4 regions of the Latilactobacillus parafuchuensis genome follow, and region 1 is predicted to be linked to each of the others. Evidence: predicted binding sites of a transcription regulator. Region 1 holds the regulator's gene; each other region holds the start of a gene.
The links. Region 1 encodes CtsR, which represses protease genes until heat stress. Its sites were predicted from a motif close to TTGGTCAAAAAAGGTCAAANA; they were not measured.

Region 1 (5,968 bases):
GGATTAGCTCAGCTGGGAGAGCGCCTGCTTTGCACGCAGGAGGTCATCGGTTCGATCCCGTTATCCTCCATAGATGGCAATAGTCATCGAAACTTTGTTCTTTGAAAACTGGATAATAAGTAATATTAGATTTAAAAGCCGAGAAAAACATTGCGTTTTAAAGAGTTTTTTAATAGAAGTATGAATTAGTTCATATCGCTAAACTCAAATAATAACCCTTTACCGTAGGTAAAGATAGGTTAAGTTATAAAGGGCGCACGGTGGATGCCTTGGCACTAGGAGCCGATGAAGGACGGTACTAACACCGATATGCTTCGGGGAGCTGTAAGTAAGCTTTGATCCGGAGATTTCCGAATGGGGGAACCCAATACCTTTAGTCGGGTATTATCATTAAGTGAATACATAGCTTAATGAAGGTAGACGCGGGGAACTGAAACATCTAAGTACCTGCAGGAAGAGAAAGAAAAATCGATTCCCTAAGTAGCGGCGAGCGAACGGGGAAAAGCCCAAACCAAGAAGCTTGCTTCTTGGGGTTGTAGGACAGAACATTGGAGTTACCAAGTTAAGTTGTAATCGAATCAGCTGGGAAGCTGAGTCAAAGAGTGTGATAACCACGTAGATTAAACAACTTAACCTCCGTTCTGGATCCTGAGTACGGCGGAACACGTGAAATTCCGTCGGAATCCGGGAGGACCATCTCCCAAGGCTAAATACTCCCTAGTGACCGATAGTGAACAAGTACCGTGAGGGAAAGGTGAAAAGCACCCCGGAAGGGGAGTGAAATAGATCCTGAAACCGTGTGCCTACAATTAGTCAAAGCTCGTTAATGAGTGATGGCGTGCCTTTTGTAGAATGAACCGGCGAGTTACGTTTATATGCGAGGTTAAAGTGAAAAGCTGGAGCCGTAGCGAAAGCGAGTCTGAAATGGGCGAGTGAGTATATAGATGTAGACCCGAAACCAAGTGACCTACCCATGTCCAGGTTGAAGGTGTGGTAAAACACACTGGAGGACCGAACCCACGTCAGTTGAAAATGGCGGGGATGAGGTGTGGGTAGCGGTGAAATTCCAAACGAACTTGGAGATAGCTGGTTCTCTCCGAAATAGCTTTAGGGCTAGCCTCGGAATATTGGATCATGGAGGTAGAGCACTGTTTGGACTAGGGGCCCGTCTTGGGTTACTGAATTCAGATAAACTCCGAATACCATTGATTTAGTTCCGGGAGTCAGACTGCGAGTGATAAGATCCGTAGTCGAAAGGGAAACAGCCCAGATCACCAGTTAAGGTCCCAAAATTTATGTTAAGTGGAAAAGGATGTGGCGGTGCACAGACAACTAGGATGTTGGCTCAGAAGCAGCCACCATTTAAAGAGTGCGTAATAGCTCACTAGTCGAGTGCCGCTGCGCCGAAAATGTACCGGGGCTAAACATAATACCGAAACTGTGGGTGGACACGTAAGTGTCCGCGGTAGGAGAGCGTTCTAAGGGCAATGAAGCTAGATCGTAAGGACTAGTGGAGCGCTTAGAAGTGAGAATGCCGGCATGAGTAGCGAAAGATCAGTGAGAATCTGATCCACCGTATGACTAAGGTTTCCTGGGGAAGGCTCGTCCTCCCAGGGTTAGTCGGGACCTAAGGCGAGGCCGAGAGGCGTAGTCGATGGCCAACAGGTTGATATTCCTGTACTAGTTTATTTTGTTTGAACGATGGAGGGACGCAGGAAGCTAAGGAAAGCACACGACTGGAAATGTGTGTCCAAGCAACGAGTCTTGAGTTGAGTGAAATGCTTGATTCTTTAAGGACAAGTTGTGATGGGGAGCGAAATTAAGTAGCGAAGTTCCTGATGTTACACTGCCGAGAAAAGCTTCTAGTGAGAAATAAACTACCCGTACCGTAAACCGACACAGGTGGTCGAGGAGAATATCCTAAGGTGAGCGAGTGAACTCTCGTTAAGGAACTCGGCAAAATGACCCCGTAACTTCGGGAGAAGGGGTGCTGACCGTCAGGTCAGCCGCAGTGAATAGGCCCAAACAACTGTTTATCAAAAACACAGGTCTCTGCAAAATCGTAAGATGACGTATAGGGGCTGACGCCTGCCCGGTGCTGGAAGGTTAAGAGGATGAGTTAGCGCAAGCGAAGCCCAGAATTGAAGCCCCAGTAAACGGCGGCCGTAACTATAACGGTCCTAAGGTAGCGAAATTCCTTGTCGGGTAAGTTCCGACCCGCACGAAAGGCGTAATGATTTGGGCACTGTCTCAACGAGAGACTCGGTGAAATTATAATACCCGTGAAGATGCGGGTTACCCGCGACAGGACGGAAAGACCCCATGGAGCTTTACTGTAGCTTGATATTGAGTGTTTGTATAGTTTGTACAGGATAGGTAGGAGCCGTAGAGATCGGAACGCTAGTTTCGATGGAGGCGTTGGTGGGATACTACCCCAACTGTATGACCACTCTAACCCGCGTCACTTAGCGTGACGGGAGACAGTGTCAGGTGGGCAGTTTGACTGGGGCGGTCGCCTCCTAAAGTGTAACGGAGGCGCTCAAAGGTTCTCTCAGAATGGTTGGAAATCATTCGTAGAGTGTAAAGGTATAAGAGAGCTTGACTGTGAGATTGACAAATCGAGCAGGGACGAAAGTCGGACTTAGTGATCCGGTGGTTCCGTATGGAAGGGCCATCGCTCAACGGATAAAAGCTACCCTGGGGATAACAGGCTTATCTCCCCCAAGAGTCCACATCGACGGGGAGGTTTGGCACCTCGATGTCGGCTCATCGCATCCTGGGGCTGTAGTCGGTCCCAAGGGTTGGGCTGTTCGCCCATTAAAGCGGTACGCGAGCTGGGTTCAGAACGTCGTGAGACAGTTCGGTCCCTATCCGTCGCGGGCGCAGGAAATTTGAGAGGAGCTGTCCTTAGTACGAGAGGACCGGGATGGACATACCTCTGGTGTACCAGTTGTTCCGCCAGGAGCATCGCTGGGTAGCTATGTATGGAAGGGATAAACGCTGAAAGCATCTAAGTGTGAAGCCCCCCTCGAGATGAGATTTCCCATTCCTTTATGGAAGTAAGACCCCTGAAAGATGATCAGGTAGATAGGCTAGGAGTGGAAGTACAGCGATGTATGGAGCGGACTAGTACTAATCGGTCGAGGACTTAACCAAAGGTGCAATGTTTTGGGCTTTTGAGATGATATTACTTATTATGCAGTTTTGAGAGAACGAAGTTCTTCTCAGTGCGAATAGCACAAATAGTGTGGTGGCGATAGCAAGAAGGATACACCTGTTCCCATGTCGAACACAGAAGTTAAGCTTCTTAGCGCCGATAGTAGTTGGTGGGAAACTACCTGCGAGGATAGGACGTTGCCACGCTATATTTGATGGAGGTTTAGCTCAGCTGGGAGAGCATCTGCCTTACAAGCAGAGGGTCACAGGTTCGAGCCCTGTAACCTCCATTGAGTCGTTAGCTCAGTTGGTAGAGCATCTGACTTTTAATCAGAGGGTCGACAGTTCGAGCCTGTCACGACTCATCGGCCAAAGTTACACGCCAAGAAAATGCGGGTGTGGCGGAATTGGCAGACGCGCTAGATTTAGGTTCTAGTGTCTATATAGACGTGGGGGTTCAAGTCCCTTCACCCGCATACAATTGAATAGTTTTTTTAATGAAAGCAATCTTTTTTGCCGACTTAGCTCAGTTGGTAGAGCATCTGATTTGTAATCAGAGGGTCGGGCGTTCGAATCGTCTAGTCGGCATTAAGATGCGGAAGTAGTTCAGTGGTAGAACATCACCTTGCCATGGTGGGGGTCGCGAGTTCGAATCTCGTCTTCCGCTTTCATTATGATATCGCCGGGGTGGCGGAACTGGCAGACGCACAGGACTTAAAATCCTGCGGTAGGTGACTACCGTACCGGTTCGATTCCGGTCCTCGGCATCATAATGAAAAATGCACCCATAGCGCAACTGGATAGAGTGTCTGACTACGAATCAGAAGGTTGTAGGTTCGACTCCTACTGGGTGCATAGAACGGGAAATAGCTCAGCTTGGTAGAGCACCTGGTTTGGGACCAGGGGGTCGCAGGTTCGAATCCTGTTTTCCCGACTGGATACAAAAAAAGTAAATAAGAAATGCGGAAGTAGTTCAGTGGTAGAACATCACCTTGCCATGGTGGGGGTCGCGAGTTCGAATCTCGTCTTCCGCTTTTTTTGTATCCGTAACACATCACCAAATAAGTTTCCGGGAAGTAGCTCAGCTTGGTAGAGCACTACGTTCGGGACGTAGGGGTCGCAAGTTCAAATCTTGTTTTCCCGACTCAAAAAGGCTTGCGACAGCAAGCCTTTTTTGTTGTCTACTGAAAAGTCAGTAAACTTTCTTTTTAAGGGAATAATCGTTATAATAATAGTCAACGTTAGTCAAAGTTAAACTTACGAATGAATAAAAGGGATTGATATATTTGCAAAGTCAGAACATCTCAGATATCATTGAGGCCTATTTGAAAAAAATATTGGCTGATAATGAACAGATTGAAATTCGGCGCTCGGAAATTGCAAAATTATTTAACTGTGTGCCTTCGCAGATTAATTACGTCATCAATACCCGTTTTACAGAACAACGGGGCTACGTTGTTAACAGTAAACGGGGTGGCGGTGGTTACATTCGGATTGTTAAGGTGCAATTTTTAGACGATCGCGATTTCTTGGAGGCCTTGATTAACAATATCGATTCGCGAATTTCGCAGAACGATACCTTGGCGATTATCCAAAAGCTGTATGATGAAGATATTCTCTCGCAAAAAGAGGGCAATCTGATTCTGGCGGCGATGAGTCCACAAACGTTAGCCTTGAATGATAAACAATTGGAAGAGCAACTGCGAGCGCAAATATTGGTTGCTGTATTAGAACGACTACGATACGAAATTAAGTAAAAAGTGAGGGGTTATCTATGAATAATCTATTTACACCTAGCGCCAAGAATGTTTTAATGTTGGCCCAAGAACAAGCACAAAAGTTTAATCACCATGCCTTAGGGACTGAACATTTATTGATTGCATTGGTATTGGAAAGTGAAGGCATCGCTGGGACAACGCTCCGTGAATTAGGGGTGACACCGACTGATGTCTTAGAAGAAATCGAACGCTTGACCGGTTACGGTAATGCGGTTGTTGCACTAGGTGCGAGTGGTTATTTGCCATACTCACCGAAAGCGAAGCAAGTTTTAGACGTCGCGCGGGGGGAAGCCCAACAAGTTAACGCGATGAAAATCGGGACAGCTCATTTATTATTGGCCTTGTTGCGAGACGACGATATTATTGCCGCGCGAATTCTATTAAACTTAGGATTGAGTTTGGCTAAAACACGTCAATTGCTATTACAAAAAATGGGTGTCGATAGTGCAACTGCTAAAAAACGGTCAAAGACGAAACCTAAAAATAATGTGCAAGAAGGCACACCGACGCTTAACCAATTAGCGCGCGATTTAACCCAACTGGCTCGTGATAATCAGATTGACCCCGTCGTTGGTCGGACTGCGGAAGTGCAACGACTCGTTCAAATTCTAGCACGTCGTTCGAAAAATAATCCTGTATTAGTTGGTGAACCAGGGGTCGGTAAAACAGCGATTGCGGAAGGTTTCGCCCAACGGATTATTGATGGCGATGTACCAAGCGATATGCTACACAAACGGTTAATGATGCTCGATATGGGTTCGCTAGTCGCGGGGACTAAATACCGTGGCGAATTTGAAGACCGTTTGAAAAAGATTATTGATGAAATTTATGCGGATGGTCAAGTCATTCTCTTTATTGATGAATTGCACACGTTAATCGGGGCCGGTGGGGCAGAAGGCGCAATCGATGCTTCTAACATTTTGAAACCCGCTTTGGCTCGTGGTGAATTACAATTAATCGGGGCGACGACGCTCGATGAATATCAAAAATATATCGAAAAAGATGCCGCTTTAGAACGCCGTTTTGCGACGGTG
Region 2 (5,968 bases), 350 kb from region 1:
AGGAAGAAATATGGTTGAACCAGTTTTATTAGATGAACAATTATGCTTTTCAATTTATCGTGCGCAAAAGGCGTACAATCACTTTTACGGAAAGGTTTTAAAACCGTTTAGGTTAACGTACCCACAATTTATCGCGATGCTAGCGTTATGGGAACATGGCACGATGTCGGTTAAAGAGTTGGGACATCATCTAGAACTTGATAGTGGCACCTTAACACCGCTATTGAAACGTCTAGAAGCTGATGGTTGGGTTAATCGTAACCGAGCAGCTGATGATGAACGCCGCGTTGATGTCTCATTAACGCAAAAAGCTGAAGATCAAAAAGATGAAATCTACGAACGCGTTGGTGGTTGTACCAACTATTTAGATTTTTCAAGCGATAAATATCATGAATTACGCCAAAGTATGAATGAAGTCGAACGTCATTTAAATGCGATTCAGGTTGAAGAAGGCCGTTTCTAATAGGTCGCTATAAAAAGGGTCTAACCAGATCAGTAGTTGACTACTCTGGTTAGACCCTTTTTTGGTGCTTATTGCGAAATTAATTGTTCTAATTCGGTCAGATCAATTGATTCATCAAAAATATGTTGACCGAGAATAATCGTAGGGACAAATTGAATATTAGCCGTTTGTGCTTCGTGTTCAATCGCAGCTAAGACCGCTTGATTATTTTGAGGGGTCAATTTTAGATTCTGTTTAAGATACAAATCAAGTTCATTGGGCGCTAAGTCGGGGCGCCAAGTGGGTTGGTGTGTGTATAGGAAACGAATCGCGTTGACGGCCGTTTCCGGTTGGTCAAACGGTAAATAGGTGTGGGCTAAATTACCCAGTTGTAAATCATCTTTATCCTTGTTTAAGGGTTTAATAATCCGCCGGACGCGACCTGCTTTAACGGCTTGGGTTAAGAGTTGATCCGAACGATAAAACCATTTACGACAATAAGGACAAGCCAAATTTAGAAATTCGACGGTCGTAATCGGCGCTGATTCGGCCCCCAGTACAATGCCGCCGTCGATCGTGACTTTGTCTGCTTTAATGACACTAATATCCATCTTAAAAGCCTCCTTTGATTCCTAACCAAGTATAGCAAAAATGGGGATCGTCTTAAAAAATTATGAACTAAAAAAGCCAATTCCGCGAAGAATTGGCTTTTTTAGTAGTGGTTATTTAGGTTGGTTAATCATGATATCGTCAATCAAACCATAATCTTTGGCTTCTTGGGCCGTCATGTAGTTATCACGATCAGTATCTTGTTGTAGTTTTTCAAACGTTTGACCAGAATTGTCGGCTAAAATTTGATTTAAACGTTTCCGAGTTTTCAAAATTTCGCGCGCAGCAATTTCGATTTCAGTTTGTTGGCCTTGGGCGCCACCTAAAGGTTGGTGAATCAAGACGGTTGAGTTAGGTAAGGCAAAACGTTTGCCTTTGGTCCCAGCTGATAATAAGACACTCGCCATTGATGCAGCCATGCCCATTGCGATGGTTTGAACATCAGATTTGATGAAGTTCATCGTATCCATAATCGCTAAACCAGCGGTGACAGAACCACCGGGTGAGTTGATGTAAATTGAAATGTCTTTGTCAGAATCTTGGGCATCCAAGAAAAGTAATTGTGCAATAATGGTGTTTGCCATTTGATCGTTGACTTCACCAGATAGCATAATAATCCGGTCTTTTAATAGACGTGAATAAATATCGTATGAACGTTCGCCACGTGACGTTTGTTCAATAACTGTAGGTACTAACATTGAATTGCCTCCTTATATGAACCAGAGTTTAAGCACTCTGAAATCTATAAATCAAATTTTACAGCAAAGGTCAATTTTGGTCAAATGGAAAGCCTCTTTTCTGAAAATATTTAGTGATTTTGCGTCAAACTTTAAAATATGTTATACTGTTAACAGTTAATCAGCACTTATCACTGTAGAATCAAGTATTATTTGAAGACTTTAATCAAACTGGAGTAACCCTGGAGTTACAAGTAGTGTAAAGAGGCGGCTTACGCTGTTTAAACGAGAAAATATTTAGAACCACAAGAATTAAACATAATCGAATTAAATTAAAATCATGCAACTCTAGTGAAGTTGCCCCGAACATTAAACCAACGTGTTTAATGGTGGTATCAGCAAGCTTGATACCCAGAATATTATGTTACAATTTAATATGCGAAATTAATTAGAAAGCCACCCAGCAATGGGTGGCTTTCGTCAATTAGAGCGTCAAAAAAGTTGGCTGAGAAGCACGTTAAAAAACTAAGTGTGTTGAGTTGCGGTTAGCAACTGAGCATTAATTATAAATAACCGATAATCTCGTTCTTAAGATTATCGGTTATTTTAGATTAAGCGGAAGTTGTTGCAACTCAAAAGCACGTTAAAAAACTAAGTGCGTTGAGTTGCGTTCAGCAACTGAGCATTAATTATAAATAACCGGTAATCTTGGTCTTAAGATTATCGGTTATTTTAGATTAAGCGGAAGTTGTTGCAACTCGAAAGCACGTTATCAATTGCCTATCGTTTTTTAAATCTAAATCAGAATCCCTTCACAATGGTCAACTTCGTGTTGGATAATTTGGGCAATCCACTCGGTAAAAGTTTGTTCTTGGACTTTAAACTGACGGTCTTGATAACGAACAGTAATGGTTTCGTAGCGGGTGGTTGCGCGTTGACCGGTTAAAGATAGACAGCCTTCCTCAGTTTTGTAGGGGGTACTTTTTTTGATAATCGTTGGATTGACCAAAGGTAGCGCAATCGGACCCATTTGGCACACGATAATGCGCTGATTGACACCAATCATATTGGCCGCCATTCCGACACAGCGTTCAGTATTAGCGGCTAATGTATCGAGCAGGTCGGTGATGACTTGTGAGTCGTTGATAGTGGCTAGTTTCGCTGGTTGTGCCAGAAAAGTTGGGTCGTGCATAATGGGTTTAATCATGGGAACTCCTTCAAGAAAATTAATAATTCCATCATAGCACAATCGTTACGAATCGTACTTCGCCAATTTATAAATTTTGATGGTTTGAATTAATTTGGCGGCGTAGTCCGGATCGGTTGCGTAGCCCGCTTGTTGGAGGGTTTGCGCCTGGGTCGCGTAATCCGTTTGCTGTTTGAGAGTGGCGTAAGTGCCAGCGCTGAGAAATTGACTATGATCTTCGATGGCAATTTGTAGATTAGGGTAAATTTTAAAATAGTCTTTAATCGTCACGCGTTTTTGATTTTCAAATTCGTCAGTCGTCATTAGAATTTTTTGACCTTGGTAATCGCCTTTGACCCCGAATAGATTGTGGGCTTTCACTGCTAAATCACTACGGCCCCAATCCGATTCAATAATCGCTTGCGCAATCACGATACTAGGTAAAACTTGTTGTTGGGTTTGATAAACGGTTTTGGCAGTCGTCCCAATTTTTTGAATAAAACGGTCTTGACGTTGTGTTTCTTCCGTCGGGGTTTCCCAGGTGCGCTTAGTGGGGGTGGCTGTTTTTTTGAAGCAGCCGGTCAGTAATAGGCAAGCGATAATTGGGACTAATAGGACGTAATGGTGTTGTTTAATGGTCATTGAGGAACTCCTTAATTGAATTGATAAGCAAGTTTTAATATACCAGAAAATAACCATTTAGCGGTTATTCGTAAATTAAATAAAGGACTTCTTAATCAATATCAGTAAAAATTAATGATTAACGCTCTGGTTAAAATTTACGAAAGGGTTTTTATGCGGTAAACTGAATGAGTACGACTAATCGTTTGAACTAAGGGAGGCTTTTGGAATGCAACATAAGATGATTTTAGATTTAGATACGGGGATTGACGATGCGCTCGCCATTGCGTATGCACTCGGTTCACCCGAAATTGAATTAATCGGCATCACTTCCGAATACGGTAACGTGTTAACTGAACGAAGTGTGGTCAATAGTCAACAAATATTGAATTTATTACAGCATCCAGCAGTCCCAGTTTACCAAGGTGCCGGCCACGCATTGAATCAAACTGATTTTTCAGTTTTACCGATTAGCGCCGAGATTCACGGCCAAGATGGGGTTGGCGATATTCATCTCCAACAAGCAGTTCCCACCGGTGAAACCGAATCAGCCGTTGATTTCTTATTAACAGCTTGTCAACAATACGGTTCTGATTTAACGATTGTCGCGACCGGCCCAATGACCAACTTGGCCTTAGCGATTCAAAAAGATTTACCAACGTTACAAAAAGTCGGTCAAATCGTGATTATGGGTGGCGCATTAACGGTGGCCGGCAACGTGTCACCATTTGCCGAAGCCAATATTAATCAAGATCCAGAAGCTGCTGATTTGTTATTCAAGAGTGGGCTTCCCGTGACGATGGTCGGCCTGGATGTCACTTTACGGACGTTATTCACGAAAGCCGATACGGCTGAATGGCGGGCGATTGGGACTGAAGCCGCGATTAAATATGCGGATATGGTCGATTATTACATCAAGGCTTATGAAGTCACGTCTCCCCACCTCCACGGTTGCGCGCTCCACGATCCATTAGCGGTCGCCGTGGCCATTGACCCCAGTCTCGTCACGACTTTCCCCTTAAACTTAACGACTGAGACAACCGGACCTTCTCGTGGTCGAACGATTGGTGATAATCTTCGCTTGGAAGATTCGACGACGCGGACGCAAGTGTGTGTGCAAGTCGATACGCCACGCTTCTTAAATGAATTTAAAACGAGAATTGGCCAACTATTATAAATATAAAAGGGAAAAGACTAGCTAAAATAAAGTTAGTCTTTTTTATTTTACAATTACATTGCATTTATGTTACAAACATATTACAATGTATTTGTTGAAACGATTACATTATATTTGGGAGGTTTTTTTGATGAGTAAAAATGGGTTAGGATTGTTGACGATGGTGGTTGGTACGCTATTAATCGGGATTAATACGCAAACGGTTTTGGCAGCGGATGCACAAGCTAGCACATCAACGGCAAGCATCTCCCAAAAGGTGGACTTAGAAAGTCAACAAACATCGAAAGAATCTAGTGTGATAAATGAAAAGACGGGGCAAGTGGTTGTCCATTATGTTGATGAGAGCGGACAAGTGATTGCGCCAGCTAAGACCTATTCAGATCGTATTGGTTATCCTTTTACAATGCAGCCAATCGATATCGAGGGCTATATGTACAGTCATTATAGTGGTAATATCCCTGCAGGATCAATGAAACAACAACTTCAAGAATTTACATTTGTCTATCAAAAGAAAACGGCTGATAGTCAACGCAATGTTGTGATTCAATTTGTAGATGAATCTGGTTATCAATTAAAGGCTAATCGTGTTCAAGTGGGTCAGCTGAATGAAAAATATAGTGTTGTTCCAGACCAAATAGCAGGGTACACTTTATTAGATGAACAAAACGAATTAAATGGTATCTATCAGAATTATTACAATATTTTAACATTGGTTTATCGGAAAACAGTGGATCAAGGGTCATTGACGACGCAATATGTTGATCAAAATGGACAAGCAATTATTGAATCGACAATCACTTCTGGTGAAGTAGGATCGGCGTACGCAGTAACGGCAAAACAAATTAATGGTTATCAAGTGACTGGACAAAAAGTAATCAATGGTCAATATCGGAATGATCAGCAAACAATTCAGTTTGTTTATCAGAAAATTGCTAAACAAGTGACGACAGTAACCCCTAACAACAATCAGATTGTGAAGACGGCAACGTCGGACGCTAAATTGACATCTGATAAGCAAGTACCTACTAAAACAGCTAAGTTGCCACAAACTGGTCTGACTTCTAATGACAAGTTGGTTGGTATTGGGTTAACGGTCTCGATGTTTGGATTGTTAGGCTTTATTGTTAAACGTTTCTAAATTGAACTAATTGGAAAAGCATCTTTTATTGAGGTGCTTTTTTAATTTGCACAAAAAAGGCCCGCTTTTCAGCGGGTCGAGTGTGTGTGTGAAAAAAGAGTAGGTGCTTGCTGGGGGT
Region 3 (5,968 bases), 710 kb from region 1:
AACTCATAAGAGCAAGTGATTTCATGAAAATCAAATCATTTACCTCAGAGTCAATCATCCGATAATCGCATCAGCATAGCCATTCTTTTCAGTATACCATAGAACTAAAGGAGAATGACCGTTAATTTACACTTTAAAAACTAATTGATCGTCCTTTAAATCAATTTCAACCGTTGTATCGGGCAAAATGTCGCCACCAATTAGTTTCTTCGCTAACGGCGTTTCAACGTAATTCGTGATGTAACGGCGTAATGGCCGGGCCCCAAAAGCGGGATCGTACCCTTCTTGGGCAATCCAACTTTTAGCGGCGTCCGACATCGTCAACGTAATATCTTGATCCGCCAATCGTTCTGATAATTCAGCGACCATTTTGACTACAATTTGTTGAATATCAAGTAAGCTCAACGGTGTAAACATAATTGTATCATCAATCCGGTTTAAAAATTCTGGTTTGAACTTCGTTTGAATCAACGCGTGCACTTGATTTTGCGTTACTTCTGAAATTTGACCTTGTTCATCGACACCGTCCAATAATAATTCTGAACCAAGGTTAGACGTCATGATGATAATCGTATTCTTAAAATCAACCGTGCGACCTTGTGAATCCGTTAAACGGCCATCATCTAACACTTGCAATAAGATATTAAAGACATCCGGATGGGCCTTTTCAATTTCATCTAACAAGACAATCGTATACGGATTACGGCGCACCGCTTCAGTGAGTTGGCCGCCTTCTTCATAACCTACATATCCTGGTGCCGCCCCAACTAAGCGTGAAACGGAATATTTTTCCATATATTCACTCATGTCAATTCGAACCATGTGTTTTTCAGAATCAAATAGGTCCTCGGCGAGTGCCTTCGCCAATTCCGTTTTACCAACCCCAGTCGGGCCTAGGAACAAGAATGAGCCCAATGGCCGGCTAGGGTTCTGTAAGCCAGCACGCGCCCGTAAAACGGCATCTGTGACCGCATCGACTGCTTGGTCTTGCCCAACCACCCGTTCATGCAAATGATCCGCCAGTTTTAAAAGCTTTTGCCGATCACCGGCCACTAATTTAGCGACTGGAATACCCGTTTGTGAACTAAGGACTGCGGCAATTTCATTTTCAGTGACTGATTCTTGAACCATCCAGTCCTCTGGTTTTTCATCCTGTTCAAGCTTGGCTAACGCTTGTTCGAGTTGCGGAATCGTCCCGTGTTGTAATTTAGCCGCCTTTTCAAGATCATAATTGCTTTGTGCGTCCTCTAATTCATGTTTAGCGGCGTCAATTTCCGCCTTTTTATCGTTAATTAAATTCAAATCAGCTTTTTCGGTTTCCCACCGCATTTTCAAACTATTCGTGGTTTCACGCAAATCGGCTAATTGTTTTTGGGTTTCAGCCAACCGTTTTTGGGAAGCGGCATCCGTTTCCTTCTTCAAGGCCGCTTCTTCAATTTCTAATTGCATCAGTTGACGCGTCGCTTGGTCCAGTTCAGTTGGTTGTGAATTCATTTCGACGTTGATATTCGCACTGGCTTCATCGACCAAATCAATCGCCTTATCTGGTAAGAAACGATCGGTAATGTAACGGTTCGACAACGTTGCAGCGGCGACTAAGGCGTTATCATGAATCCGGACACCATGGAAGATTTCAAAGCGTTCTTTTAAGCCCCGCAAAATACTAATCGTATCTTCAACGGATGGTTCTTGAATCAAGACTTTTTGGAAACGCCGTTCAAGGGCTTTGTCTTTTTCAATATTTTGACGATATTCATCGAGGGTTGTCGCCCCAATCATGTGGAGTTCGCCCCGCGCTAACATTGGCTTCAATAGATTGCCAGCATCCATGCTGCCTTCAGTTTTACCCGCGCCAACAATCGTATGAATTTCATCAATAAAGAGCAAGACTTGGCCTTCACTCTTCTTAACTTCAGCTAAAACAGCTTTTAGCCGTTCTTCAAATTCACCACGATATTTGGCGCCGGCAATCAGGCTCCCCATATCTAACGAGATAATCGTCTTGTTCTTAAGATTTTCAGGCACGTCTTTGCGGACAATTCGTTGCGCTAAGCCTTCGACGATTGCCGTTTTACCAACCCCTGGTTCACCGATTAGAACCGGGTTATTTTTCGTTTTACGCGATAAAATCCGAATCACATCGCGAATTTCTTCATCCCGACCAATCACTGGATCCATTTTACCAGAACGAACCGCTTTGACTAAATCCGTCCCGTATTTCGCTAATGCTTGGTAGTTCTCTTCTTGATTTTTAGATGTCACTCGTTGCCCTCCTCTTAATTTAGTCACAACTGCTTTCAATGTTTTTAACGTCACTTGTTGTTGGTTTAAATATTGGACCAATGGTTGATATTTAAGCGCCATTAAGCCCAAAATGAGTGTTTCAGTTGATAGATATTCATCTTGAAATTCTTTTTTATACTTCTCGGCTTCCGTTAAAACTTGGTATAGATTTTTCGAAACATTCTGCCCATATTGACTTTGACCTTCAACTGTTGGAATCGCATCAATTTCACGATCAATTTCGGCCTCTAAACCGACTAAATCAACGCCGGCTTCTTGATAAATCTGTTGACCTAATTGTTGCGGTTGAATTAAAAATTTAAAGAGATGGGGAATATCGATTTCTGTTTGGTGCCGGGTCATTGCAATTTTTTGTGCTTCGGCAATGGCATCTTGAACTGCCTGAGTCATTTGTTCTGGATTCATAAACGTCATTCCTTTTTAAGTTTATTTTTGAATTAACGTTAGCTGTTTAACTAACTATTATTATAATAGTCAAAATAGGTCAAACATTCAAGTGATATGCTTCTAAATCAGACTTTAGTCCAATTAAAAAAAGCGAGCACACACCCGGTTATCGGGTGGCCCTCGCTGCTTGTTTAAAACTAAGCGTTATGATGATCGCTCGTTTGTGAAATTTGATTAATCTTGGCGTGCAATTCATGCACTTCAGCTTCTTTATCAGCTAACGCTTGATCAAACTTCTTTTGCGCCTTTGCAGTCGCTGCATCAACCGCTTTTTGAACCGTTTCGGCTTGTTCTGCTTGGGCTTTCGCTAATTCTTGAGTTAATTGTTTATGCATTTTCTTTTGACTCAACGTGCTCCCCGTAGCGGCCAAGAATGTGATGATCGCCCCAATTAACAATGAGACGATGATGACAATAATCAACGGCCATTGGACGTGGGCAAAACCAAAGTTGACCGCGACTGGCGCCACATTTAATACGGCAAAAATCACAACAATCAACGCTAGTCCTAAAACAGTAATTAAACGACCTTGTTTTTTCATTTAAATGCTCCTCACTTTTGATTGAATATCGTACTGGCTAGATAATCACCCACACTAGGGGCTAAATCATATAATTGGGCAGCGGCACTCATTAAGAACGGCGCGTTAATTTCACGTTTTGGATGACCAATCGCTCTGACAATCCGTTTCGCTAATCGTTCAGGGTCAAGCACAATCCAATCAACCGTTTCTAAATACTGACCGGTTTGATCGGCAATCTTGAAAAAGTCCGTATCAATCGGACCCGGATTGACCGTGGTGACTTGGACGCCTAATGGTTTCAATTCTAGCCGTAAACCGTTCGAATAACCAATCACGGCAAATTTAGTCGCCGAATAAATCGCTGACTTTTGGGTCGCCATTTTACCCGCCATTGAGGCAATATTAATGATTTGGCCAACGCCTTGATCGACCATTAACGCTCCGAGTGCCCGCGTTAAATACATCAACCCTAACACGTTGACTCGAAACATTTGTTCAACGGTTGCCATCGGTGTTTCAAGCGCTGTTTCAAAATGGCCAAAACCAGCGGCATTGACTAGCACATCTACGCGACCAATATCATTTTCAATTTGGCCAACAACTTGTTCAATCATTTCTGGATCGCTGACATCCAATTGGTAAGCATAAGCGGGTTGCCCTGATAACGCTTGGCATTGATCGCGCACGATTTGCAACTCGGCTTGACGCCGGGATAAGACCACAATCACCGCCCCTTGGCTCGCTGCTTCATAGGCAATGGCCTTGCCCAAACCTGATGAACCACCTGTAATCACAATTACATTTTGTTTTAAATCCTGTAGATCTGCTAATTTAACCATGTTTATTCATCCTTTCGACCGTGAAATGGGATATCATAAATATCTAAATCGCTAACAACCTTTGTATTCTTAAAAATCGCCCGCGCATCGTTTTGTAGTTCCCGAACCGCTTGACCTAAATACCGAGCTGAAATATGAGTCAACAGTAAGCGGTTGACTTGCGCTTTTTTAGCGACTTTAGCTGCGTTAATATTCGTTGAATGATAATATTGATGCGCAATTTTTTGTTCTTGTTTGCCAAAGGTACTTTCATGAACTAACACATCCGCGTTAGCCGCCAATGGCACAATCGCTTCGCAATTGCGGGTATCCCCGATAATGGTCACAATCCGGCCTTTTTGAGCGTGACCGATATAATCTTGGCCGTCAATTTGACGGCCATCAGCTAGCGTAACGGTTTCGCCTTTCTTTATCTTGGCATAAACCGGTCCCGCCGGCACACTATCTGCCTGTAATTTAGCGACCTGCAACTCACCTGGATGGTCCTTTTCAATAATCCGGAACCCATAACTGGCAATCCGATGATCTAACTTGGCACATTCAACCCGAAAAGTTTCATCGTCTAACAAGATGCCTTTATTCGGCAATACGACGAAATTCAACGGATAAGTTAAATGACTCTCAGATATTTTCAAACTGGTTCGCACATATTCTTCAATACCTTTTGGGCCGTAAATCGTTAAAGGTTCATCGCCACCTTGAAACGAACGGCTTGATAAGAAGCCGGGTAACCCAAACAAATGATCACCGTGTAAATGCGTTAAAAAGATTTTTTTGACTTTTCGTGGTTTCAAGGTTGTCTTTAAAATTTGATGTTGCGTTGCTTCTCCAACGTCAAACAGCCAGATTTCATTGCGTTCATCCAATAATTTCAATGCAACACTTGTGACGTTTCGTTGTCGTGCGGGGACACCAGCGCCAGTTCCTAAAAATTCTAATTCCATTAAACTCTTCCATCCTTGTCTACATAACAAACTATTTATTTTTGAACCAGTGCTTTGGCCACAATCGCCGTGTATTCTTTCACACCGGTTGGGTTGGGGTGCACGTGATCTTGATAGAACCAATCACCATGTTTGCTGGCTTGACCGTACCAATCAATCACCGTTAAGTTCGAATACTTTTTAACCGCCCCTTTTAACATTTCATTGACATCATTTTGCCAAGGTCGGGTTGGTACGAAGGTGTTTAACCAATAAACTTGGCGTTGGCTACCAATCGCCGTCATAAATTGATCTAATTGTTCCGCGGTAAAGGAACCATTCGTCCCCAAACTGATTAAAACGGTGCTACTCATCGCCCCTTTTTGGACGTAATCATTAATAATCGGCGTACTCTTGTATAACTGCCGACCGACAGCAGCGTCCACAATCATATTAGGAAAGACCTGTTGTAACGATTCACTCGCATCTAATAAAACCGAATCACCAATCGCCGTTACCGGTAATTTTTGAGCTTTTTGCAAAGCCACTTGAGTGACACCGTATTTTTCAAACGCCTGATTAACCGGATTCTTCTTCGCGGCCGCTTCGGCCGCTTGATCTGTTGGTGTCTGCGTTTTGCCTTTGGCCTTTTTAGCTTTCGCGATTAACGCGGCCTTCTTTTTAGCGTTTGCTTTTTTGTTTTTCTGAATATTGAGCGCCAACGCAGATTTATGGGTATTCGGTGCCGCCTGACTAGGGGCTTGCATTAACCCGACTAGTGCGATTAAACCAATCAATGATAGACCAGTCATGAAACCCACCTTGCGATTCCATTTTGGATGCGCCCAGAATTGACGGAATTGCCCCCATAACTTAGCATATTGATAATGCGCAAGTGGTTGTTCAATCAACCGGTATGATAATTCGGTAA
Region 4 (5,968 bases), 920 kb from region 1:
ATCTTTTCCATATCTTTTTCGGTAATTGTCGGTTCTTGTGAGTCATCAGGACTGTCGGTTTCACGCATCTTAGTTAGTTTATTAACTTGGTCGCGATAGAAGGCCGCTTTTTCGTAGTCTTCTTCTTTGAGGGCCGTTTGTTTGGCACCCTCAGCGGTTTTAATCTTATCTTCCAAGACTTTAGGATCCACGACGGTAATCGTTAGATTCTTTTTAGAACCCGCTTCGTCCAACAAATCAATGGCCTTATCGGGTAAAAAGCGATCTTGAATATAACGGTTAGAGAGCATTGCCGCGGCTTTTAGAGAATCATCTGTATAATGAACGTGATGATAGCTTTCATACTTTTCTTGTAACCCTTTCAGAATTTGAACGGTTTCATCAACGGTTGGTTCATTGACGGCGACTGGTTGTAAACGGCGGGCGAGTGCGGCATCTTTTTCAATTTGGCGGTATTCATTGTTAGTCGTTGCGCCCACCAATTGGAGCTCACCACGAGCTAAAGCGGGTTTCAAAACGTTGCCAGCGTCCATGCCACCCTCAGCGTTACCAGCACCGACAATTTCGTGAATTTCATCAATAAAGAGAATATATTGTTTATTTTGTTTTAATTCGGTCATTAATTGTTGCATTCGTTGTTCAAATTGGCCACGAATGCCGGTTCCTTGAACTAAAGAAACGACGTCTAGTCGGATGACTTGGCGATCTTGTAATTTAGTCGGGACGTTACCATCCGCAATTTTTTGTGCTAAACCCTCGACGACTGCGGTTTTACCAACACCGGCTTCACCAATTAAAACCGGGTTGTTTTTGGTCCGACGGTTGAGAATTTCAATCACCCGCGCGATTTCTTTATCGCGACCAATCACGGGATCGATTTGGCCCCCTTTAGCGAGATTGGTCAAGTTAACCCCATATTGACTTAATAAACTTTCATTATTTTGACCACCATTGTTACCACCGGCTTGGGTTTGCGGTCCCTGATTAGGGTTCATCTGTTCATTGGGTGTTGCCCCCATGGCTTTAAACAAGTCATCAAGGTTACCAAAACCAAATGGATCGGCATAACTACCAGTAGGTTGGTTAGTGCCATCTTGTTGTTTTAAGAGTTGATAACAGTTTTGACATAAATTAATGGCATGTCGTTGGCCATTAGTGCTTGTGTAGAGATGGATTGTTGCCGGATTTTGCTGACAATTTTGACAAAGCATCAGACTGTCACGACCTTTCTTATCAATTTGATGATCAAAGTTTATCTGACTATCTTTGACCTTTAAATGAATTATAAGCATCGTCAAAAAAAGTTGCAAGTAATCGTACTTGAAAATAAAAACTTTATTTAGAACATTAATTTCAGTACAATAGAATTGGTTTAGGTGACATCTAAATGAAAATGAGTATGGAAATAACTAATGAAAATAATAAGATATGAGGTGTAAGTATGCAAAGAGATTTTTTAGCAGAGATGAACGCCCTACTAAATCACGAAAAAGATGAGATTATTGTTGAGAAAAACGAGTTTCTTAATTTTCAGAAAGTCTGGGTTAATTATGATCATCGAAAAGAAATTGTGGGGTTTGCGCAACGAAATGGGCAGGTGATTTATCGAGCGTCTGAAAGCGGTATCGTTTAGACGGTGATTAATTTTGTTGGCGAAACAGTTGTAGTATTTTTCAAAAAATGGTAATCTTAACTATCGAAAGGGTGACGGTAGAATTACGGTCAGCCATTTCGTTAAAAAATAAATCTGTATAGATAAAAGGGGATCGATTAACATGGAAAAACGCGATTTTCACGTAGTAGCAGACACAGGTATCCACGCTCGTCCAGCTACATTATTGGTACAAACAGCAAGCAAATTTAACTCAGATGTCAACTTAGAATATAAAGGTAAATCTGTTAACTTGAAATCAATCATGGGCGTTATGTCTCTTGGTGTTGGTCAAGGCGCAGACGTTACTATTTCTGCTGAAGGTGCTGACGAAGCTGATGCTATCAACGCAATCGAAGAAACAATGAAAAAGGAAGGTTTATCTGAATAATGACAAGACTTCAAGGGATCGCTGCAAGTGACGGAATCGCAACTGCGAAAGCCTACATGTTAGTGCAACCCGATTTGTCATTTTCGAAATCAACCATTACGGATTCAGAAAAAGAGATTAATCGTTTGCATAAGGCCTTACAAGATTCCACGGATGATTTAAAGACCATTCGGAAGATTGCTGCTAAATCATTAGGGGAAGAAGAAGCACAAGTTTTTGACGCCCACATCATGATTTTAGCAGACCCTGAATTTACCGGCGAAATCGAAGGTAAAATCAAAGATAATAAGGTTAATGCTGAGCAAGCTTTGAAAGAGGTCGCAGATTTATTTGTGGCCACTTTTGAGGCTATGACTGATAACGCATACATGCAAGAACGGGCTGCTGACATCAAAGATGTCACTAAGCGCGTTCTCAGTCATCTATTAGGGGTAACACTCCCTAACCCAGCATTAATTAATGAAGAAGTAATCGTGATTGCGCATGACTTGACACCAAGTGACACAGCCCAATTGAATGGTAAATTCGTGAAGGCGTTTGTGACTGATATTGGTGGACGGACATCACATTCTGCGATTATGGCGCGTTCTTTAGAAATTCCAGCGATTGTTGGGACTGAAACAATTACGAGTGTCGTTAAAGCTGGCGAAGAATTAATCGTCGACGGGATTAACGGAGTCGCTGTTTTAGATCCAACCGCAGCTGACGTTGCAGAATATGATGCGAAAGCAAAAGATTTTGCAGCTCAAAAAGCTGAATGGGAAAAACTAAAGGACGAAAAATCTGTTACCAAAGACGGTAAAACCTTTACAGTTGCTGCCAACATCGGGACACCTAAAGATTTAGAGGGTGTTGTCGCTAATGGTTCTGAAGCAATTGGTTTATATCGGACAGAATTCCTTTATATGGATTCACCTGAACTGCCTAGTGAAGACGATCAGTTTGAAGCTTATAAAGCAGTTCTAGAAGGTATGAGCGGTAAACCCGTTGTTGTCCGGACGATGGACATTGGTGGGGATAAGAAATTACCTTACTTACCACTTCCTGAAGAAATGAATCCGTTTTTAGGCTACCGAGCAATTCGGATTAGTTTAGATCGTGATGACATCTTTAGAACGCAGTTACGCGCTTTATTGCGTGCCTCTAACTACGGTAAGTTACGGATTATGTTCCCAATGATTGCAACTGTTGCTGAATTCCGTCAAGCCAAAGGAATTCTCGAAGAAGAAAAAGCAAGTTTAATTGCTAAGGGTCAAACCGTTTCAGATGATTTACAAGTTGGGATGATGGTGGAAATTCCTGCCAGTGCCGTTTTGGCTAACCAATTTGCTAAAGAAGTCGATTTCTTCAGTATCGGGACCAACGACTTGATTCAATACACAATGGCTGCTGATCGGATGAACGAACACGTTTCATACTTATACCAACCTTACAATCCAGCTATCTTGCGTCTTGTGAAGAACGTCATCGACGCTTCTCATAAAGAAGGTAAGTGGACTGGTATGTGCGGTGAAGCGGCTGGAGATTCAATCATGGCCCCACTCCTTGTCGGGATGGGCTTAGATGAATTCTCAATGAGTGCCACTTCAGTATTACGTGTTCGGAGCTTGATGAAACGTTTGGATACAACTGATTTAGCTGATTTAGTTGAAACAGCTGTCAACGTGAATACAAGTAATGAAGAAAATCAAAAATTAGTTGAAGATTACATGAGTAATCTATAATCGTTTAACTTTGAAGACCGCCTATTTTAGGGGGTCTTTTTTTTGTGGCGTCATATTAATTGACAAGCTATGAGTGACGGGTTAAACTGAACTTATAATAAATCTACAATTGTAAACGAAAGAGAGTGATGAAATGCCAGATAATGAAATTACTGCTTCTGAATGGGAAGTCATGCGCGTGATTTGGTCGTTAGGGGCGGTTAATAGTCGTGATTTAATCGATATCTTACAACAAAAACGGGACTGGCAAGACTCAACCATCAAAACGTTGATTGGTCGGTTAGTGAAAAAAGGTTATTTAACAGCGACTAAAGAGGGACGGCGGTTTAGTTATACTGCAACCGTGGCGGAAGTCGATGCGATGGACCATGCTACGCAAGGGTTATTTGACCATTTATGCGAAATGAAAAAAGGCCAAACGTTGGCTAATCTAGTTGAAACCACGACTTTAAGTCAAACGGATATTGAACAGTTACAAACGGTGTTGGCGACCAAATTGAAAACGGCACCGGTTAAAGTGGCTTGTAATTGTTTGCCGGCTAACTGTGATTGTGAATAGGAGGGACATTTAATGAAGATGAATGAACACGAAACAGGTCACGACATGAATCATATGAATATGGACCACATGAGCATGGATCATATGCAGATGGACGATTCAGAACACGATGAGGATATGATGATGCACGGTGGCCAAATGATGCATATGGGCAACTTGAAACAAAAATTTTGGTTATCATTGGTTGCCGCGGTGCCAATTATTATTTTGTCGCCAATGATGGGTATTCGACTCCCATTTCAAATGACTTTTGCTGGGTCTGATTGGCTAGTATTAGTACTGGCAACTTTTTTATTCTTTTACGGCGGTGCGCCTTTTTTGAAGGGGGCCAAAAGCGAGTTAGCTGAACGTCAACTAGCGATGATGACGTTGATTGCCATGGGGATTAGCGTTTCGTACGGCTATAGCTTGTACGCTTTTATAGCCAATCATTTTTGGCATTCAGCGACGCACGTAATGGATTTCTTCTGGGAATTAGCAACCTTGATTGTGATTATGTTATTGGGTCACTGGATTGAAATGAACGCTGTGATGAGCGCCGGTAGTGCTTTAGAGAAGATGGCGGCGCTCTTACCAGGTCAAGCGCGGATTATCGATGCGAATGGTCAACAACAAACCGTGCCATTGCAAGCTTTGACAATTGGTCAAACCGTTTTGGTGCCAGCCGGTGAGAAAGTCCCGGCTGACGGGTTAATCATCGCCGGGGACAGTCAAGTCAACGAAGCCTTGGTGACTGGTGAGGCTAAGGCCGTTGCTAAAACCAGTGGTGACCAAGTGATTGGTGGAACGGTTAACGGTGATGGCACCTTAACCGTCCGAATCACCGGGACTGGTGAGAGTGGTTATCTGGCCCAAGTCATGAAATTGATCAAACAGGCTCAGCAAGATCAATCTAAAGTCGCCAGTTTGGCGGATAAAGTCGCCAGTTATCTCTTTTACGCGGCATTAGTGGTCGGCATCATTGCGTTTATCAGTTGGTTGTTCTTGGCTGATTTAAATACTGCCTTTGAACGAATGGTGACGGTCTTCATTATCGCTTGTCCCCACGCATTAGGGTTAGCGATTCCGTTGGTCGTTGCCCGGAGTACATCAATTGCGGCCACCAACGGGTTACTGATTCGAAATCGCCAAGCTTTAGAAACGGCGGATCAGGTCACGACTATTTTGATGGATAAGACGGGGACTTTAACCCAAGGCGACTTTAAAATTAACGCGATTAAAATTTTTGATGAACACTTAGATGAAACACGCTTGATGCAACTTTTCGGCGCTTTGGAAAGCCATTCAAGTCACCCGTTGGCAACTGGTATTATGACGTATAACCAGGCGCATTCAATCACCAGTTTGTCAGCCGACGAGGTACAAACGATTCAAGGTGTGGGCTTAACGGGGACGATTGATCAGCAAAGTTACCAAATTGTAACGGCGACTTATTTACTGCAACAAAAAATTGTTTTTGACCAATCACAATTTGATGCATTAGCTCAAATGGGAAATTCGGTCAGCTATTTGCTCCAGAAGCAAACAGTTTTAGGATTAGTGGCTCAAGGGGATCAATTGAAACCGGAGGCCATCACTTTTATTCAAGCCTTGAAAAAGCGCCATATTCAGCCGGTGATGTTGACTGGCGATAACCAGCAAGT

Region 2: a site for CtsR is predicted at 1,816-1,836, ahead of clpP (ATP-dependent Clp endopeptidase proteolytic subunit ClpP). Genes of this name have one in related genera too.
Region 3: a site for CtsR is predicted at 2,775-2,795, ahead of clpB (ATP-dependent chaperone ClpB). Genes of this name have one in related genera too.
Region 4: a site for CtsR is predicted at 1,254-1,274, ahead of ACVPPQ_RS07465 (ATP-dependent Clp protease ATP-binding subunit). Genes of this name have one in related genera too.

The regions. Positions count from the first base shown of each region.
Region 1 covers NZ_CM143875.1:607,504-613,471, reverse strand. Annotated here, with positions in the region: tRNA gene ACVPPQ_RS03360 (tRNA-Ala) at 1-70, shown strand, start outside; rRNA gene ACVPPQ_RS03355 (23S ribosomal RNA) at 238-3,156, shown strand; rRNA gene rrf (5S ribosomal RNA) at 3,247-3,363, shown strand; tRNA gene ACVPPQ_RS03345 (tRNA-Val) at 3,374-3,446, shown strand; tRNA gene ACVPPQ_RS03340 (tRNA-Lys) at 3,449-3,521, shown strand; tRNA gene ACVPPQ_RS03335 (tRNA-Leu) at 3,549-3,632, shown strand; tRNA gene ACVPPQ_RS03330 (tRNA-Thr) at 3,672-3,744, shown strand; tRNA gene ACVPPQ_RS03325 (tRNA-Gly) at 3,752-3,823, shown strand; tRNA gene ACVPPQ_RS03320 (tRNA-Leu) at 3,838-3,923, shown strand; tRNA gene ACVPPQ_RS03315 (tRNA-Arg) at 3,938-4,011, shown strand; tRNA gene ACVPPQ_RS03310 (tRNA-Pro) at 4,017-4,090, shown strand; tRNA gene ACVPPQ_RS03305 (tRNA-Gly) at 4,119-4,190, shown strand; tRNA gene ACVPPQ_RS03300 (tRNA-Pro) at 4,227-4,300, shown strand; gene ACVPPQ_RS03295 (CtsR family transcriptional regulator) at 4,443-4,913, shown strand; gene ACVPPQ_RS03290 (ATP-dependent Clp protease ATP-binding subunit) at 4,931-5,968, shown strand, end outside.
Region 2 covers NZ_CM143875.1:255,631-261,598, reverse strand. Annotated here, with positions in the region: gene ACVPPQ_RS01510 (MarR family winged helix-turn-helix transcriptional regulator) at 11-463, shown strand; gene ACVPPQ_RS01505 (DsbA family protein) at 532-1,053, opposite strand; gene clpP (ATP-dependent Clp endopeptidase proteolytic subunit ClpP) at 1,165-1,749, opposite strand; gene ACVPPQ_RS01495 (peptide deformylase) at 2,525-2,935, opposite strand; gene ACVPPQ_RS01490 (glycoside hydrolase family 73 protein) at 2,981-3,556, opposite strand; gene ACVPPQ_RS01485 (nucleoside hydrolase) at 3,765-4,712, shown strand; gene ACVPPQ_RS01480 (MucBP domain-containing protein) at 4,843-5,850, shown strand.
Region 3 covers NZ_CM143875.1:2,156,635-2,162,602, forward strand. Annotated here, with positions in the region: gene clpB (ATP-dependent chaperone ClpB) at 127-2,709, opposite strand; gene ACVPPQ_RS10645 (LapA family protein) at 2,889-3,293, opposite strand; gene ACVPPQ_RS10650 (SDR family NAD(P)-dependent oxidoreductase) at 3,305-4,114, opposite strand; gene rnz (ribonuclease Z) at 4,117-5,058, opposite strand; gene ACVPPQ_RS10660 (acyltransferase family protein) at 5,094-5,968, opposite strand, start outside.
Region 4 covers NZ_CM143875.1:1,523,795-1,529,762, forward strand. Annotated here, with positions in the region: gene ACVPPQ_RS07465 (ATP-dependent Clp protease ATP-binding subunit) at 1-1,211, opposite strand, end outside; gene ACVPPQ_RS07470 (hypothetical protein) at 1,442-1,633, shown strand; gene ACVPPQ_RS07475 (phosphocarrier protein HPr) at 1,776-2,042, shown strand; gene ptsP (phosphoenolpyruvate--protein phosphotransferase) at 2,042-3,766, shown strand; gene ACVPPQ_RS07485 (CopY/TcrY family copper transport repressor) at 3,900-4,325, shown strand; gene ACVPPQ_RS07490 (heavy metal translocating P-type ATPase) at 4,338-5,968, shown strand, end outside.